2 linked regions of the Duganella dendranthematis genome follow. The protein of the gene in region 1 interacts with the protein of each later gene in a pairwise test. Links are inferred from orthologs where the notes say so. Each region holds a gene or a part of one and is shown on either strand. Other genes may lie near its edges.

Evidence for each region. Proteins that work in one complex are often made in the same cells at the same time.
Region 2: the proteins of ligA (region 1) and leuS interact in binary tests that used the Escherichia coli proteins (3 or more experiments, as listed by UniProt). The link is inferred for Duganella dendranthematis from one-to-one orthologs.

The regions. Positions count from the first base shown.
Region 1 is NZ_CP051684.1:6,010,050-6,017,188, reverse strand. The notes cover bases 2,702-5,725. They hold ligA (NAD-dependent DNA ligase LigA), read left to right. Parts: upstream 2,702-3,055; coding sequence 3,056-5,395; downstream 5,396-5,725. Other genes in these bases: galU (UTP--glucose-1-phosphate uridylyltransferase GalU), read left to right, coding at 5,397-5,725; HH213_RS27515 (cell division protein ZipA C-terminal FtsZ-binding domain-containing protein), read left to right, coding at 2,702-3,043. Outside these bases: chromosome segregation protein SMC, read left to right, coding at 1-1,859; more of HH213_RS27515, read left to right, coding at 1,856-2,701; more of galU, read left to right, coding at 5,726-6,296; def (peptide deformylase), read left to right, coding at 6,293-6,829; HH213_RS27495 (AI-2E family transporter), read left to right, coding at 6,841-7,139. UniProt on the Escherichia coli protein: DNA ligase that catalyzes the formation of phosphodiester linkages between 5'-phosphoryl and 3'-hydroxyl groups in double-stranded DNA using NAD as a coenzyme and as the energy source for the reaction.
Region 2 is NZ_CP051684.1:1,873,684-1,880,980, reverse strand. Bases 1,546-4,727 are described here. They hold leuS (leucine--tRNA ligase), read left to right. Parts: upstream 1,546-1,905; coding sequence 1,906-4,527; downstream 4,528-4,727. Other genes in these bases: HH213_RS08710 (LPS-assembly lipoprotein LptE), read left to right, coding at 4,536-4,727; HH213_RS08720 (helix-turn-helix transcriptional regulator), read right to left, coding at 1,546-1,690. In the rest of the region: map (type I methionyl aminopeptidase), read right to left, coding at 1-454; HH213_RS08725 (VOC family protein), read right to left, coding at 514-864; more of HH213_RS08720, read right to left, coding at 902-1,545; more of HH213_RS08710, read left to right, coding at 4,728-5,165; holA (DNA polymerase III subunit delta), read left to right, coding at 5,175-6,191; HH213_RS08700 (glutamate-5-semialdehyde dehydrogenase), read left to right, coding at 6,208-7,297.

The DNA.
Region 1 (7,139 bases):
CCAAGGCCTTTTTCAGCGATGCGCCGCCGGCCAAGCTGGCGCTGTTTGCGCCGTCCACCGCCGTGCCGCCAGCGCCGCTGGAAGCGCCTGGCCTCAAGCCTTTCCTCAATCTGCTGAAATTGAACGATCCTGGCTTGCGTGGTTTGCTGCAGGACTGGCTGCACAACGTCTACATCGCCGAAGACGCGGCCGAAGCGTTTGCCGATCGGGGCAAGCTGCCGGCCGGCGGCAGCATCATCACCCGTCAGGGCCACGTCATCACGCAGGGCAGCGTGCGTTTCTACGCCGCCGATTCCGAGCAGGATGGCATGCTGGGACGCCAGCAGGAAATCGACAACATCACCAAGCAGCTGCGCGCGCAGCAGATGCTGGCCGACGAAGCGCGTTCGCGTTCGGTGCGCGCGGACGCCGCCGTGTCGGACCTGACGCGCCGCCTGGCCGAATACCGCGCCAAGCTGCAAAGCCTGCAATCGTCGGTACATACCATGCAGCTGGAGGTGATGAAGCTGTCCGAGGTGGAAGCGCGCTTCAACCAGCGTAGCACGCAGATCGAAGCCGACCTGGCCGAAATCACCGCGCAGGAGGAAGAACACACCCAGGTCAAGCTGGAGTCGGAAGAAAAGTTCGAGCAGCTGGATATGGAACTCGGCAACCTGCAAGGCACGCATGAAGACGGCCAGACCGACTTTATGCAAAAGGAGCAGCGCCTGGCCGATGCGCGCGAAGCGCTGCGCGACCTGGAACGCTCGGCGCAGGAAGTCCAGTTCGCCGAGAAGACCCAGCGCAGCAAGATCGAGGAATTCCGCCGCAATATCGCCACTGCCAACGCGCAGGTGGCGCAGGTGACGGAGAGCCTGGAATCGGGCCGCATGGAGCTGGAAGAGCTGGAATCCGGCGAAACCAGCGATGGCCTGCAAGAGCTACTGGACCGCCGCACGGCGCAGGAGAAAGCGCTATCCGACGCGCGCCACGAACTCGATCAGATCGCGCAGCAACTGCGCCTGTTCGAGGAGGGGCGCATGTCGACCGAGCGCGCGCTGCAACCGCAGCGCGACAAGATCATGGAAATGCAACTGAAGGAACAGGCCGCGCGCCTGAACCAGGAGCAGTTTGCGGCGCAATTGGCCGAGGTGCAGGCCGACGAGGCGGCGCTGTCCGAGAAGCTGCATCCGGAGATGAAGGCGTCCTACTTGCAAGGCGAGGTGACGCGCCTGACCAACGCTATCTCGCTTCTCGGCGCCGTCAACCTGGCGGCCTTGGACGAGCTGGCGACGGCGTCCGAGCGCAAGAACTTCCTCGATTCGCAGAACGCGGATCTGACGGAGGCGATCAACACGCTGGAAGACGCCATCAACCGGATCGACAAGGAAACCCGCGATCTGCTGCAGGATACCTTCGACCGCGTCAACGGCCACTTCTCCGAACTGTTCCCAATCCTGTTCGGCGGCGGCCAGGCCAAACTGATTATGACGGGCGACGAAATCCTCGACTCCGGCGTGCAGGTCATGGCCCAGCCGCCGGGCAAGAAGAATGCCACCATCCACCTGCTGTCCGGTGGCGAGAAAGCGCTGACCGCCACCGCGCTGGTGTTCTCCATGTTCCGCCTGAATCCCGCGCCTTTCTGCCTGCTCGACGAGGTGGACGCGCCGCTGGACGACGCCAATACCGAACGATTCTGCCGCATGGTCAAGCGCATGTCTGAACATACTCAATTCCTCTTCATCTCGCACAACAAGATTGCGATGGAGATGGCCAATCAACTGATCGGTGTGACGATGCAAGAGCAGGGTGTATCGCGCATCGTGGCGGTGGATATGGAATCCGCCGCAAACTTCGCTTCCGAGGCACAAGCAGCATGACAGACCTTCAAATCAGCTTACTCGCAGCCGCAGGCGTGTTTATCGCCGGCGTCTTCACGTACAACAAAATCCAGGAATACAAGGCCAAGAAAAGCGTGGAACGCGCTTTCTCGACCGACCATGACGATGTGCTGATGCGCACCGGCGGCGAAGAACCGCAACTGGCGCCGACAGCGATCAATCCTGCTGCGCCGCATGCGCGCCAGGAGCCAAGCTTCTCGCTTGACAGTTCCGCGCCCGGCGTCGCCGGCGGCGAAGCATCGGCGGCAGCTGCCGCACTCGGTGCTTTGGCAGCGGACTTCACCAGTGACGATGGCGCGCTGCTGACCGTCAGCGAAGAGGAACTGGCGGCGCGCGCCAACGCGGCATCGGCAGCGGCGGCGGAACAGGCCACCGCCCTGGTCGATCCGCTGATCGACTGCCTGCTGCCGCTGGCGCTGGAAGCTCCGGCGCGCGGTGACAAGCTGCTGCCGGTGCTGCAAACCCTGCGCATGGTCGGCAGCAAGCCGGTGCACTACATCGGCAAGGCCGTCAGCGGCGATTGGGAACCAGTCGCCCACGGCGGCGTCTACACCGAACTGCAAGGCGGCGTGCAACTGGCCAGCCGCAGCACCGCGCTGAACGAACTGGAATACTCGGAACTGGTGACGCGCCTGCGCGCCATGGCCGACGAAATCGGCGCCGAGCCGCAGATCCCCGACATGATCGAAGTAATGGCTGAAGCGCGCAACCTGCACCGCTTCGTCGCCGGTCACGATGCTCAGTTGGGCGTCAACCTGCAATCGAACGGCGCGCCATGGGCCATCAACACGCTGATCGGCGCGCTGGAGAAGCAAGGCTTCGACCTGCGTCCGGACGGCCGCTTCGTGATGCCGGACGGCGAGGGCGGCTTCCTGTTCTCGCTGTCGACCAATGTGACGCCGGCCGAGGAAACCACTGCGCGCCTGACGTTGCTGCTGGACGTGCCGTGCGTGGCGCCGGCGCGTGACGGTTTCGGCGCGATGGTCGCCTGCGCCAAGGGCCTGATGGTACGCCTTGACGGCACCATCGTCGACGACTACAACCAGCCGCTGTCGGATGCGGCGCTGACCGAGATCGCCGGCCAGGTGCAGGATTTCTACGCCGAGATGAACGATGCGGATATTCCGGCCGGTTCCACCCGCGCGATGCGTTTGTTCAGCTAAGAAGGTTAGGTAATGACGGAAGTAGATTTCAAAACGCGCATCGAGCAACTCAGCGCGGAGCTGAACCGGCATTTGCACGCCTATCATGTGGAAGACGCGCCGACTATTCCGGACGCGGAGTATGACAAGCTGTTTATCACGCTGCAAAAGCTGGAGGAAGAATACCCCGAGCTGGCGCTGCCGGACTCGCCGACCAAGCGCGTAGGCGCGGCCCCGCTGCCGCAGTTCGACCAAGTCACGCACACGGTGCCGATGCTGTCGCTGAATAACGGCTTCAGCGACGAGGATATCGAGAACTTCGACCGCCGCGTGCGCGAAGGCCTGGATACGGCCGCACTGGTGGAATACGCAGCCGAAGTAAAGTACGATGGCCTGGCCATCAACCTGCGCTATATCGATGGCGTTCTGGCGCAGGCGGCCACGCGCGGCGACGGCTACACCGGCGAGGATGTCACCGCCAATATCCGCACCATCCGTAGCATCCCTTTGCGCCTGAAGACCGACAACCCGCCCGCCATCCTTGATGTGCGCGGCGAAGTGCTGATGTTCAAGCGCGATTTCCAAGCGTTGAATGCCCGCCAGCGCGAAGCGGGACAGAAGGAATTCGCCAACCCGCGCAACGCCGCGGCGGGCAGCCTGCGACAGCTGGATTCACGCATCACCGCCTCGCGCAAACTGAGTTTCTTTGCCTATGGCGTCGGCGCGCTGGAAGGCGCCGAGATGCCGCTGTCGCATTCCGCGCTGCTGGACTGGTATCGCCAGCTTGGCCTGCCGGTGGCCAAGGAAGCCTCGCTGGTGCGCGGCTACGATGGCCTGATGGCGTACTACAAGCAGATCGGCGACGCCCGTCCAGGCATGCCGTACGAGATCGACGGCGTGGTCTACAAGGCCAACCTGCTGGCCGACCAGCGCGCGCTGGGCTTCGTTTCGCGTGCGCCGCGTTTCGCGCTGGCGCACAAATTCCCGGCCGAAGAAGCGCTGACCGTCGTGCAGGCGATTGAAGTGCAGGTCGGCCGCACCGGCGCGATTACGCCGGTGGCGCGGCTGGCGTCCGTGTTCGTCGGTGGCGTCAACGTTACGAACGCTACGCTGCACAATGAAGATGAGGTGCGCCGCAAGGACGTGCGCGTTGGCGACACCGTCATCGTGCGGCGCGCCGGCGACGTGATTCCTGAGGTGCTGGCGGTGGTGCTGGAGCGTCGTCCAACGCCGGAGCCGGCGCAATACGTGCTGCCGAAAACCTGCCCGGTGTGCGGCTCGCACGTTGTGCGCGAAGAGGGCGAGGCGATTGCGCGCTGCTCCGGTGGCCTGTTCTGTTCCGCGCAGCGCAAGGAAGCCATACGCCACTTCGCCGGCCGTCGCATGATGGACATCGAAGGCCTGGGCGACCGCTACATCGACAGTCTGGTCGAATGGGGCAAGGTGCAGCGCGTGGCCGACCTGTATTCGCTGAAGCTGGAAGACCTGCTGGAAATGAAGCGCCTCGCCGATGAACGCGATGGCACGACGCCGGAGACGGTCGCCAAGGGCAAGATCGCCACCAAGTGGGCGGACAATCTGCTGGAGGCCATCGCCGCCAGCAAGAATCCGCCGCTGGAGCGCCTGCTGTTCGCGCTGGGCATCCGCCACGTCGGCGAGTCCACCGCCAAGACGCTGGCCGAGTGGCTGGGCCGCTTTGACCTCATCCGCCGCGTGCCGGCCGCGCTGCTGCGCGTGCTGCCCGATATTGGCGGCACCGTGGCTGAATCGATCGCCGACTTCTTCGCCGAAGAGAAGAACCAGGAAGCCATCGATGCACTGCTGGCCGCCGGTGTGGCGCCGAAAGACGAGCATCCGCCAAGCGCCAAGCTGCGCGAAAAGCTGGACACGGTCAAGCTGATGGCGGCGCTGGCGATTCCCAAATTGACGGAACCGCGCAGCAAGCAGCTGGTGGAAGAAGGCGTGACGCTGGAAGCGCTGGCTTACCTGCAGGTGTTCAACGTCTTCGGCCTGCCGGCCACTGTATCGGATGCGCTTGAGGCGTGGATGTCGGAGCCGGCTAACCGCGCGCAAGTCAAGGCGCTGCATCTGCTGCGCAACGACCTGCTGGCGCAGCTGCCGGAAACAGTGGCCGCCGAAGGTCACCTGACCGGCAAAACCTTTGTATTAACCGGCACCTTGCCGAATATGGGCCGCGACCAGGCTGCTGCGCTGATTGAAGCGGAGGGCGGCAAGATCTCCGGTTCGGTCTCGAAAAAAACACACTATCTGGTTGCCGGCGCAGACGCCGGCAGCAAACTGGCCAAAGCACAAGAGCTGGAAGTCACCATTTTGGATGAAGCCGGCCTGCTCGAACTCCTCGCACAAAAATAACATGACCAAAATAAGAAAAGCAGTTTTCCCGGTTGCCGGTCTCGGTAGCCGTTTTCTCCCTGCCACCAAGGCACAGCCGAAAGAGATGTTGCCCATCGTCGACAAGCCGCTGATTCAATACGCGGTGGAGGAAGCGGTGGCGGCCGGCATTACCGAGATGGTGTTCATCACTGGCCGTAACAAGCGCGCCATCGAAGACCATTTCGACACCGCCTATGAGCTGGAGGCCGAGCTGGAAGCGGCCAATAAGCGCGTGCTGCTGGATCTGGTACAGAACGTTATCCCTAAACATATCAACTGCATCTACATCCGCCAGTCGGCGCCGCTCGGCCTCGGCCACGCGGTGCTGTGCGCGCGGCCGGTGGTAGGCGACGAACCGTTTGCCGTGCTGCTGGCCGATGACTTCATGGATACCGAGGACGGCGTCAAGCCGGTGCTGGCGCAGATGACCGAGGTGTATGAGCGTGAGCAGTCCAGCATCCTGGCGGTGCAGGACGTGCCGCGCGCGGCAACGCGCCAATACGGCATCGTCAGCGCCAGCGCCTATCAGCCAAAGCTGGAACAGGTGCATGGCATCGTCGAGAAGCCGATGCCGGAAGTGGCGCCGTCCACGCTGGCGGTGGTGGGACGCTATGTGCTGACGGGCCGCATCTTCAGCTACCTGGAAAACATCGGCAAGGGCGCCGGCGGCGAGATCCAGCTCACCGACGGCATCGCCGCGCTGATGAAGGACGAACGTGTGCTGGCCTACCGATACGACGGTACGCGCTATGATTGCGGCTCCAAGCTGGGCTACCTGAAGGCCACTACCGCGATGGGCCTCAAGCACCTGGAAACGGGCGACGAATACTGCGAGTTCCTGCGCCAGATACAGTGCGATATCAAGGGAGAAACGCGATGACGGTAAGAGAAATCCTGAAGATGGGCGATCCGCGCCTGCTGCGCGTGGCTGAACCGGTGACCGAGTTCGACACACCGGCGATGAAGGCGCTGATCGCCGATATGTTCGACACCATGCATGCCGCCAATGGCGCCGGGCTGGCGGCGCCGCAGATCGGCGTCAATCTGCAACTGGTGATCTTCGGCTTCAAACAGAACGCGCGCTATCCGGATGCGCCGCAGGTGCCGGAAACGGTATTAATCAATCCCATCCTCACTCCGCTGTCGGACGAGATGGAAGAGGGCTTTGAAGGCTGCCTGTCGGTGCCTGGCCTGCGCGGCAGCGTGCCGCGCTACGTCAAGCTGCGTTACGAGGGCGTGGATGAACACCAGCAGCCGATCAAGCGCGACGTCGACGGCTTCCACGCGCGCGTGGTGCAGCACGAAGTGGATCACCTGCTGGGCAAGCTGTACCCGATGCGCATCAAGGACTTTTCCAAGTTCGGCTTCACCGAGGTGATGTTCCCCGATCTTGATCCGAACGACGACGATTGAGCGCGCCGCCAATGCCCCAGTTCTCATTCCAACAAAAAGTATTCCTCGCCCTGCTGGCGTTAGTCACCATCGGCTTTGTCTGGATACTCGCGCCGTACGGCGGCGCCATTTTCTGGGGTGTGGTGCTGGCCATCCTGTTCGCGCCGATTTATCGCTGGTTGTTGCAGCGCACCCGCAACCGGGCCGGCCTGGCCGCCGTTCTGACGCTGCTGCTGATCGTGGTGATCGTTATCCTGCCGCTGACACTGGTGTCGATCTCGATCGTCAACCAGGCCGCAGCCGTGGTGCAGATGGTGCAGTCGGGTGAAAT
Region 2 (7,297 bases), 4.1 Mb from region 1 along the record:
GCGTGGCTTTCGGCTTGACGGCGCGGATGCCGGCCCACATCGCCGCGTAGGTGGTTTCCACCAGCTTGCGGGTTGGCTTGGACGGCTCGCCAACGTAATACATGCGACTGGTATCGCCATGCCAGCCATCCTTGATGACGGCGACGTCGATGTTGATGATGTCGCCTTCTTTCAGCACCTGCGTGGCCGACGGAATGCCGTGGCACACCACGTGGTTGACCGAGCTGCACACGGTGGCCGGGAAGCCGCCGTAGCCGACGTTGGCCGGAATCGCATGCTGCACGTTGACGATGTAGTCGTTGCACAGCTGGTCGAGGTAGGCCGTGGTCACGCCCGGCTTGACGTGGGGAGCGATCATGGTCAGCACGTCGGCCGCCAGTTGGGCGGCGACGCGGGCCTGGACCATTTGCTCAGGCGTTTTGATGAGATTGGCGTTGCGGCGGGTGGCGGACATGGGGGCGACCTCTTTATTTGCAGAGGCAGTATTTTCCCACAATCGCTAGCGCACCGCTTTCAAATCGAAGTGGGGTTGTAGATCAGCCCCAGGATGTTGCCGAACGGGTCGGCCAATTCCACCGTCCTGATGCTCTCGCCGACGTCCTGGATGGCGCCATGGATGGTGGCGCCGAGCGCGGTGATGCGGCTGACTTCCGCTTCGATATCATCCACGCCCCAATAGACGGTGCTGCCGGCGGTGCCGGGCGTGCCGTCCGGGATCAGGCCCAGCTCAAAACCGCCGATGTTGAAGCCGACGTAGAACGGCTGGTCGAAATAGGGCGCGGCGCCGAACACTTTGGTGTACCAGTCCTTGGCGGCGGTCAGGTCCGCCACCGGGTAAGCGACGGTGCGTAATCCGTTGATCATGAGTGTCTCCGGTTGATAAAAACATCATCTTGGCACATCAGGCGGCGGGGCGATTGGAAAAATGGAATCGTTCGGGCGTGGTGGCGGCCAGCGCCTGGAAATCGTGGATCAGGTGGGACTGGTCGAAGTAGCCGCACTCCAGCGCCAGTTGCGCCCAGTCGGGCGAGCCGGCCGGCGCGGTCTTGAGGGCGGCGGTGGCCAGGCGGAAGCGGCAGATCCGCGCAAACAGCTTGGGCGACAGGCCGACATGCTGGCGAAACTGCACCGCCAGATGCTGGCGCGACACGCCCAGCTCGGCCGCCAGCTGTTCGACGCGCAAGGCGCCGCCGCTACCATCGAGCGCCGCTACCGCCCGCTGCACCAGCGCCAGCGCGCCGGCCGGCCGCATCGCATCCGCTGAATCTCCGTTGGCCGTCCGCAAGCGCTGTAACAATTCCTGCTCGATCAGGGCCAGCCGCGCGCGCTCCGGCGCCGCGTCGGTCCACAGCGCATCGGCCAGCCGATCGGCATCGCTGCGACCCCACAGCAAATCGATATCGGCGCGCTGATCGGTCAGCGCCTGCAGCGGCGCGGCCAGGAACACCCCCGCCATGCCCGGCTTGAAACGCACCGCCAACGTCAACACCGGCCGCGCGCTGGCGACGAGGATGGACGACGACATCATCCCCACCGCAAATCCCTGCTGGCCGCCGTCCTGCCAGAGAATATCGACACAATTGTCCGGCAACACCCGGTGCGTATGCGCTGCAGCCGGCGCCCGCGCCGCCCACACGCATGCCACATGTGCCGCCAGCAGCGGATGAGGCGGATATTCGCGATAAAACATGGTAGATCAGTATCCTTTTTTCAACCCCGCAGGGCCACAAAGGGGTCCGACCCCGTACGGGGTCGGACCCCGACGGCGGCTCGCCGCTTGAGGGGTAAAGCACGCGCGGGCATATTTTATCGAATCAGCCGGCCTTCACCCTCCGCCGGTGCGTGAAACACTCGGCCTCAAGGTATAATGTCCGGTTCATATTCACTAATTGGCCGTACACCATCATGCAAGATAAATATAGTCCCGCTGACGTAGAAAAAGCCGCCCAATCCCACTGGAAGGCGATCGATGCCTACAAGGCCGTCGAACACGACCCGCGCTTCCCGAAAGGTAAATACTACGCCTGCTCGATGCTGCCTTACCCATCGGGCAAGCTGCACATGGGCCACGTGCGCAACTATACGATCAATGACGTGATGTACCGCTATCTGCGCATGAACGGCTACAACGTGCTGATGCCGATGGGCTGGGACGCCTTCGGCATGCCGGCCGAGAACGCGGCGATGGCCAACAACGTGCCGCCGGCGCAATGGACCTACTCCAACATCGCCCACATGCGCTCGCAGATGGAGCTGATGGGTCTGGCTATCGACTGGTCGCGCGAAATGACCGCGTGCAAGCCGGAATACTACAAGTGGAACCAGTGGATGTTCCTGAAGATGCTGGAAAAAGGCATCATCTACAAAAAGACCGGTACTGTGAACTGGGACCCGATCGACCAGACCGTGCTGGCCAACGAACAGGTTATCGACGGCAAGGGCTGGCGCTCGGGCGCGGTGATCGAGAAGCGCGAAATTCCGATGTACTACGCGCGCATCACCGATTACGCCGATGAACTGCTGGGCTATGTCGACGACAAGCTGCCAGGCTGGCCTGAGCGCGTGCGCATCATGCAATCGAACTGGATCGGCAAATCGACCGGCGTGCGCTTCGCTTTCCCGCACGAGATCAAGGACGCCGACGGCGCCCTGATCGGCGACGGCAAGATGTACGTCTTCACCACCCGTCCGGACACGGTGATGGGCGTGACCTTCTGCGCCGTCGCTGCCGAGCATCCGCTGGCCGTGCTGGCCGCGCAGACCAATCCGGAACTGGCCGCCTTCAACGCCGAGTGCAAACTGGGCTCGGTGATTGAAGCCGACATGGCGACGATGGAGAAGAAGGGCATGCCGACCGGCCTGTTCGTCACCCATCCGATCACCGGCGACAAAGTCGAAGTCTGGGTCGGCAACTACGTGCTGATGACCTACGGCGATGGCGCCGTGATGGGTGTGCCGGCACACGACGAGCGCGATTTCGCTTTCGCCAAAAAATACAATCTGCCGATCAAGCAAGTGATCAAGGCTGAAGGCCAGGAATTCTCCACCGAAGCCTGGCAGGAATGGTACGGCGACAAAGAGATTTCGATCGTCACCAACTCCGGCAAGTACGACGGCCTGCGCTACCCGGAAGCCGTCGATGCGGTGGCCGCCGACATGGCCGCCCTCGGCCTGGGCGAGAAGAAGATCACCTTCCGTCTGCGCGACTGGGGCATCTCGCGCCAGCGTTACTGGGGCACGCCGATCCCGATGATCAACTGCGCCGATTGCGGCTCGGTGCCGGTGCCGGAAAAAGACCTGCCGGTGGTGCTGCCGGAAGACTGCGTACCAGATGGCAGCGGCAACCCGCTGAACAAGTACGAAGCCTTCCTCAAGTGCGACTGCCCGCAGTGCGGCAAGCCTGCGCGCCGCGAAACCGACACCATGGATACCTTCGTCGATTCGTCGTGGTACTACATGCGCTATACCTCGCCAGGCTCGAACGACGCCATGGTCGACGCCCGCAACGATTACTGGATGCCGATGGACCAGTACATCGGCGGCATCGAGCACGCGGTGCTGCACCTGCTGTATGCGCGCTTCTGGACCAAGGTGATGCGCGACTTCGGCCTGGTGAAATTCGACGAGCCGTTCACCAACCTGCTGACCCAGGGCATGGTGCTGAACGAGACCTACTACCGCGAAGAAGATTCGGGCAAGAAGATCTGGTTCAACCCGGCCGACGTCGACCTGACGCTGGACGACAAGGGCCGTCCGCAAGGCGCAACCCTGAAGGACGACGGCCAACCGGTGCAGATCGGCGGCACCGAGAAGATGTCGAAGTCGAAGAACAACGGCATTGATCCGCAAGCGCAGATCGAACAATACGGCGCCGACACCGCGCGCCTGTTCACCATGTTCGCCTCGCCGCCAGAGCAAACGCTGGAATGGTCGGGCAGCGGCGTGGAAGGCGCCAACCGCTTCCTGCGTCGCGTGTGGGCCTTCGGCTACGCGCAGCGTGAAGCCATCGCCGCCGCCGGTGCGCCGCTGGCCGCTGTCGCTACTTCCGATGCCAGCAAAGCGCTGCGCCGCGAAGTGCACAAGGTGCTGCAGCAGGCCGACTACGACGTCAAGCGCATCCAGTACAACACCGTGGTTTCGGCCTGCATGAAGATGCTGAACACGCTCGAATCGGCCAAGGACGTGGAAGCGGCCGTGCTGTCGGAAGGCTACGCGATCTTCCTGCGCCTGCTGAACCCAGTGGCGCCGCACATCACCCACGTGCTGTGGAAAGAGCTGGGCTACGCTGGTGATATCCTCGACGCGGCCTGGCCGCAGGTTGATCCAGCCGCGCTGGAACAATCGGAAATCGAGATGATGATCCAGGTGAACGGCAAGCTGCGTGGCAGCGTGGTGGTGGCCAAGGGCGCCGACAAGGCATCCATTGAAGCGGCCGCACTGGCCAACGAAGCGGTACAGAAGTTCATCGAAGGCACGCCGAAGAAGATCATCGTGGTGCCGGGCAAGCTGGTTAACATCGTAGTGTAAAGAGAACCATGGCGACTACTCTGAAGTTTTTCCGCCGCGGCGCGCTGTATGCCGCCGTGCTGGCCGCGTCGTTGACGGTGACGGCCTGCGGTTTCCACCTGCGCGGCGACAGCGGCCACTACACGCTGCCGTTCCCGACGATCTATGTGGGGCTGCCAGAGACGTCGCCATTGGCGATTGATCTGAAGCGCAATATTCGCGCCAACGGCGGCACCACGGTGGTCGCCAGCGCCAAGGACGCCGATGGTGTGGTCGATGTCTTGAGCAATCCGGAAAAGACCAAGACCAAGACCATTCTGTCGCTGAACAACAATGGCCGCGTGCGACAGTACCTGCTGACCTACAGCATTCTGTTCCGCGTCCTCGACAAGCAAGGCAAGGAGCTGCTGGGGCCAACCAACATCACGCTGACCCGGCCGATCGACTTTAACGAAACCCAGCTGCTGGCCAAGGAGCAGGAAGAGGCCTTGCTGTACAAGGACATGCAGACCGATCTGGTACAGCAGATGATGCGCCGCATCGCCGCCGTCAAGACGTCCGGCATGTCGCTACCGCCGCTGGCGCCGACGCCGCTGCCGGGTGGCGTGCAGCCATCGGGTCAGCCGTCGACGTTGCCGCCGGCCGTGCCGATTCAATAAAGGCGCCGCATGCAATTACGGTTGGAGGCGCTGGACGGCCATTTGAGCAAATCGCTGTCGCAGCTGTACGTCATCACCAGCGATGAGCATCTGCTGGCGCTGGAGGCTGCGGACAAGATCCGCAAGACCGCGCGCGCGCAGGGCTATTCCGAGCGCGACGTGCTGACCGTGGAGCGCAGCTTCAAGTGGGGCGAGCTGCTGGCGGCCAATCAGGCCTTGTCGCTGTTCGGTGACAAGAAACTGATCGAGCTGCGCATCCCGACCGGCAAGCCGGGCAAGGATGGCGGCGCGGCGCTGCAAAATTATGTCAAGGATCTGAGTCCGGACAACCTGACTTTGATCACGCTGCCAAAGCTGGACTGGCAGACGCAGAAGGCGGCCTGGGTCGCCAGTCTGCAACAGGCGGCGGTGTATATCGACATCCCGCAGGTGGAACGGGCGCAGTTGCCCAATTGGATAGGCCAGCGCCTTGCCCAACAAGGGCAAAGCGCGGACCGGCAGAGCATCGATTTCATCGCCGATCGCGTGGAAGGCAATCTGCTTGCGGCCCATCAGGAGATTCAAAAACTGGCCTTGCTGCACGAGCCGGGCAAGCTGACCTACGAGCAGGTGCATGAAGCGGTGCTGAATGTGGCGCGCTACGATGTGTTCAAGCTCAGTGAAGCGATGCTGGCGGGCGATCCGGCGCGGTTGATCCGCATGCTGGACGGCCTGAAAGGTGAGGGCGAAGCGCTGCCGCTGGTGCTGTGGGCGGTGTCGGAGGAAATCCGCACGCTGCTCAAGCTGAAGGCGGGCATGGCGCAAGGCCGGCCTTTGGGGGCGCTGCTGAAAGAGCATCGCATCTGGGGACCGAAGGAACGCATGATGGACCCGGCGCTGCGCCGGCTGTCGCTGCCGACGCTGGAAGCGGCAATGAAGGATGCGGCGCAAGTGGACAAGATGATCAAGGGCCTGCGCGCGAAAGCGTATGCCGGCGACGCGTGGGACGCGATGCTGCAACTGGCGTTGAAGGTCGCGCGCGGCTAACACCGACGAGATGACGATGGACATCAAGCAGTACATGGAACAACTGGGCCAGCGGGCGCGCAAGGCGTCGCGCGCCATGGCCCGTGCCGACAGCGCCGCGCGCAACCGCGCGCTGACGTTGATCGCCGATGCAATTGAACGTGATGCCGACGCGCTGCGCGCCGCCAATCAGCTGGATATGGACGCCGCCGCCGCCAACGGCCTGGAACCGGCGATGCTGGACCGCCTGGCGCTGTCGGACAAGGCCATCGCCACGATGATCGAAGGCCTGCGCCAGATCGTCGCGCTGCCGGACCCGATCGGTGAAATCTCCGGCCTGAAGTTCCGGCCGACCGGCATCCAGGTCGGCCAGATGCGCGTGCCGCTGGGCGTGATCGGCATCATCTACGAATCGCGCCCCAACGTGACGGTGGATGCAGCAGGGCTGTGCATCAAGAGCGGCAACGCCACCATCCTGCGCGGCGGCTCGGAAGCGATTCACTGCAACCGCGCGCTGGCCAAGCTGGTCAAGCAAGGCCTGGAAGGCGCTGGCCTGCCGGCCGATGGCGTGCAAGTGGTGGACACCACCGACCGCGCCGCCGTCGGCGCCTTGATCACCATGCCGCAGTATGTGGACGTGATCGTGCCGCGTGGCGGCAAGAGCTTGATCGCGCGCCTGATGGCCGAGGCCACGGTGCCGATGATTAAGCACCTCGATGGCATCTGCCACGTCTACATCGACGGCAAGGCCGATATGAAGAAAGCGGTGGACATCGGCTTCAACGCCAAGTGCCATCGCTACGGCACCTGCAACACGATGGAAACGCTGCTGGTGGCGCGTTCGATCGCGCCGGCGGTGCTGCCGCAACTGGCCGCGCTGTACTCAACCAAGGAAGTCGAATTGCGCGCCGATCCGGAAGCGAAAGCCATCCTGGCCGGCTACCCGCATCTGGTGGACGCGACGGAAGAGGATTGGTCGACCGAATACCTGGCGCCGGTTCTGGCGGTCAAAGTGGTAGAGGATATGGACGAGGCGATGGATCACATCAGCGCTTACTCGTCCAAGCACACGGAGGCGATCATCACCGAAGACCATTCGGCGGCGATGCGCTTCCTGCGTGAAGTCG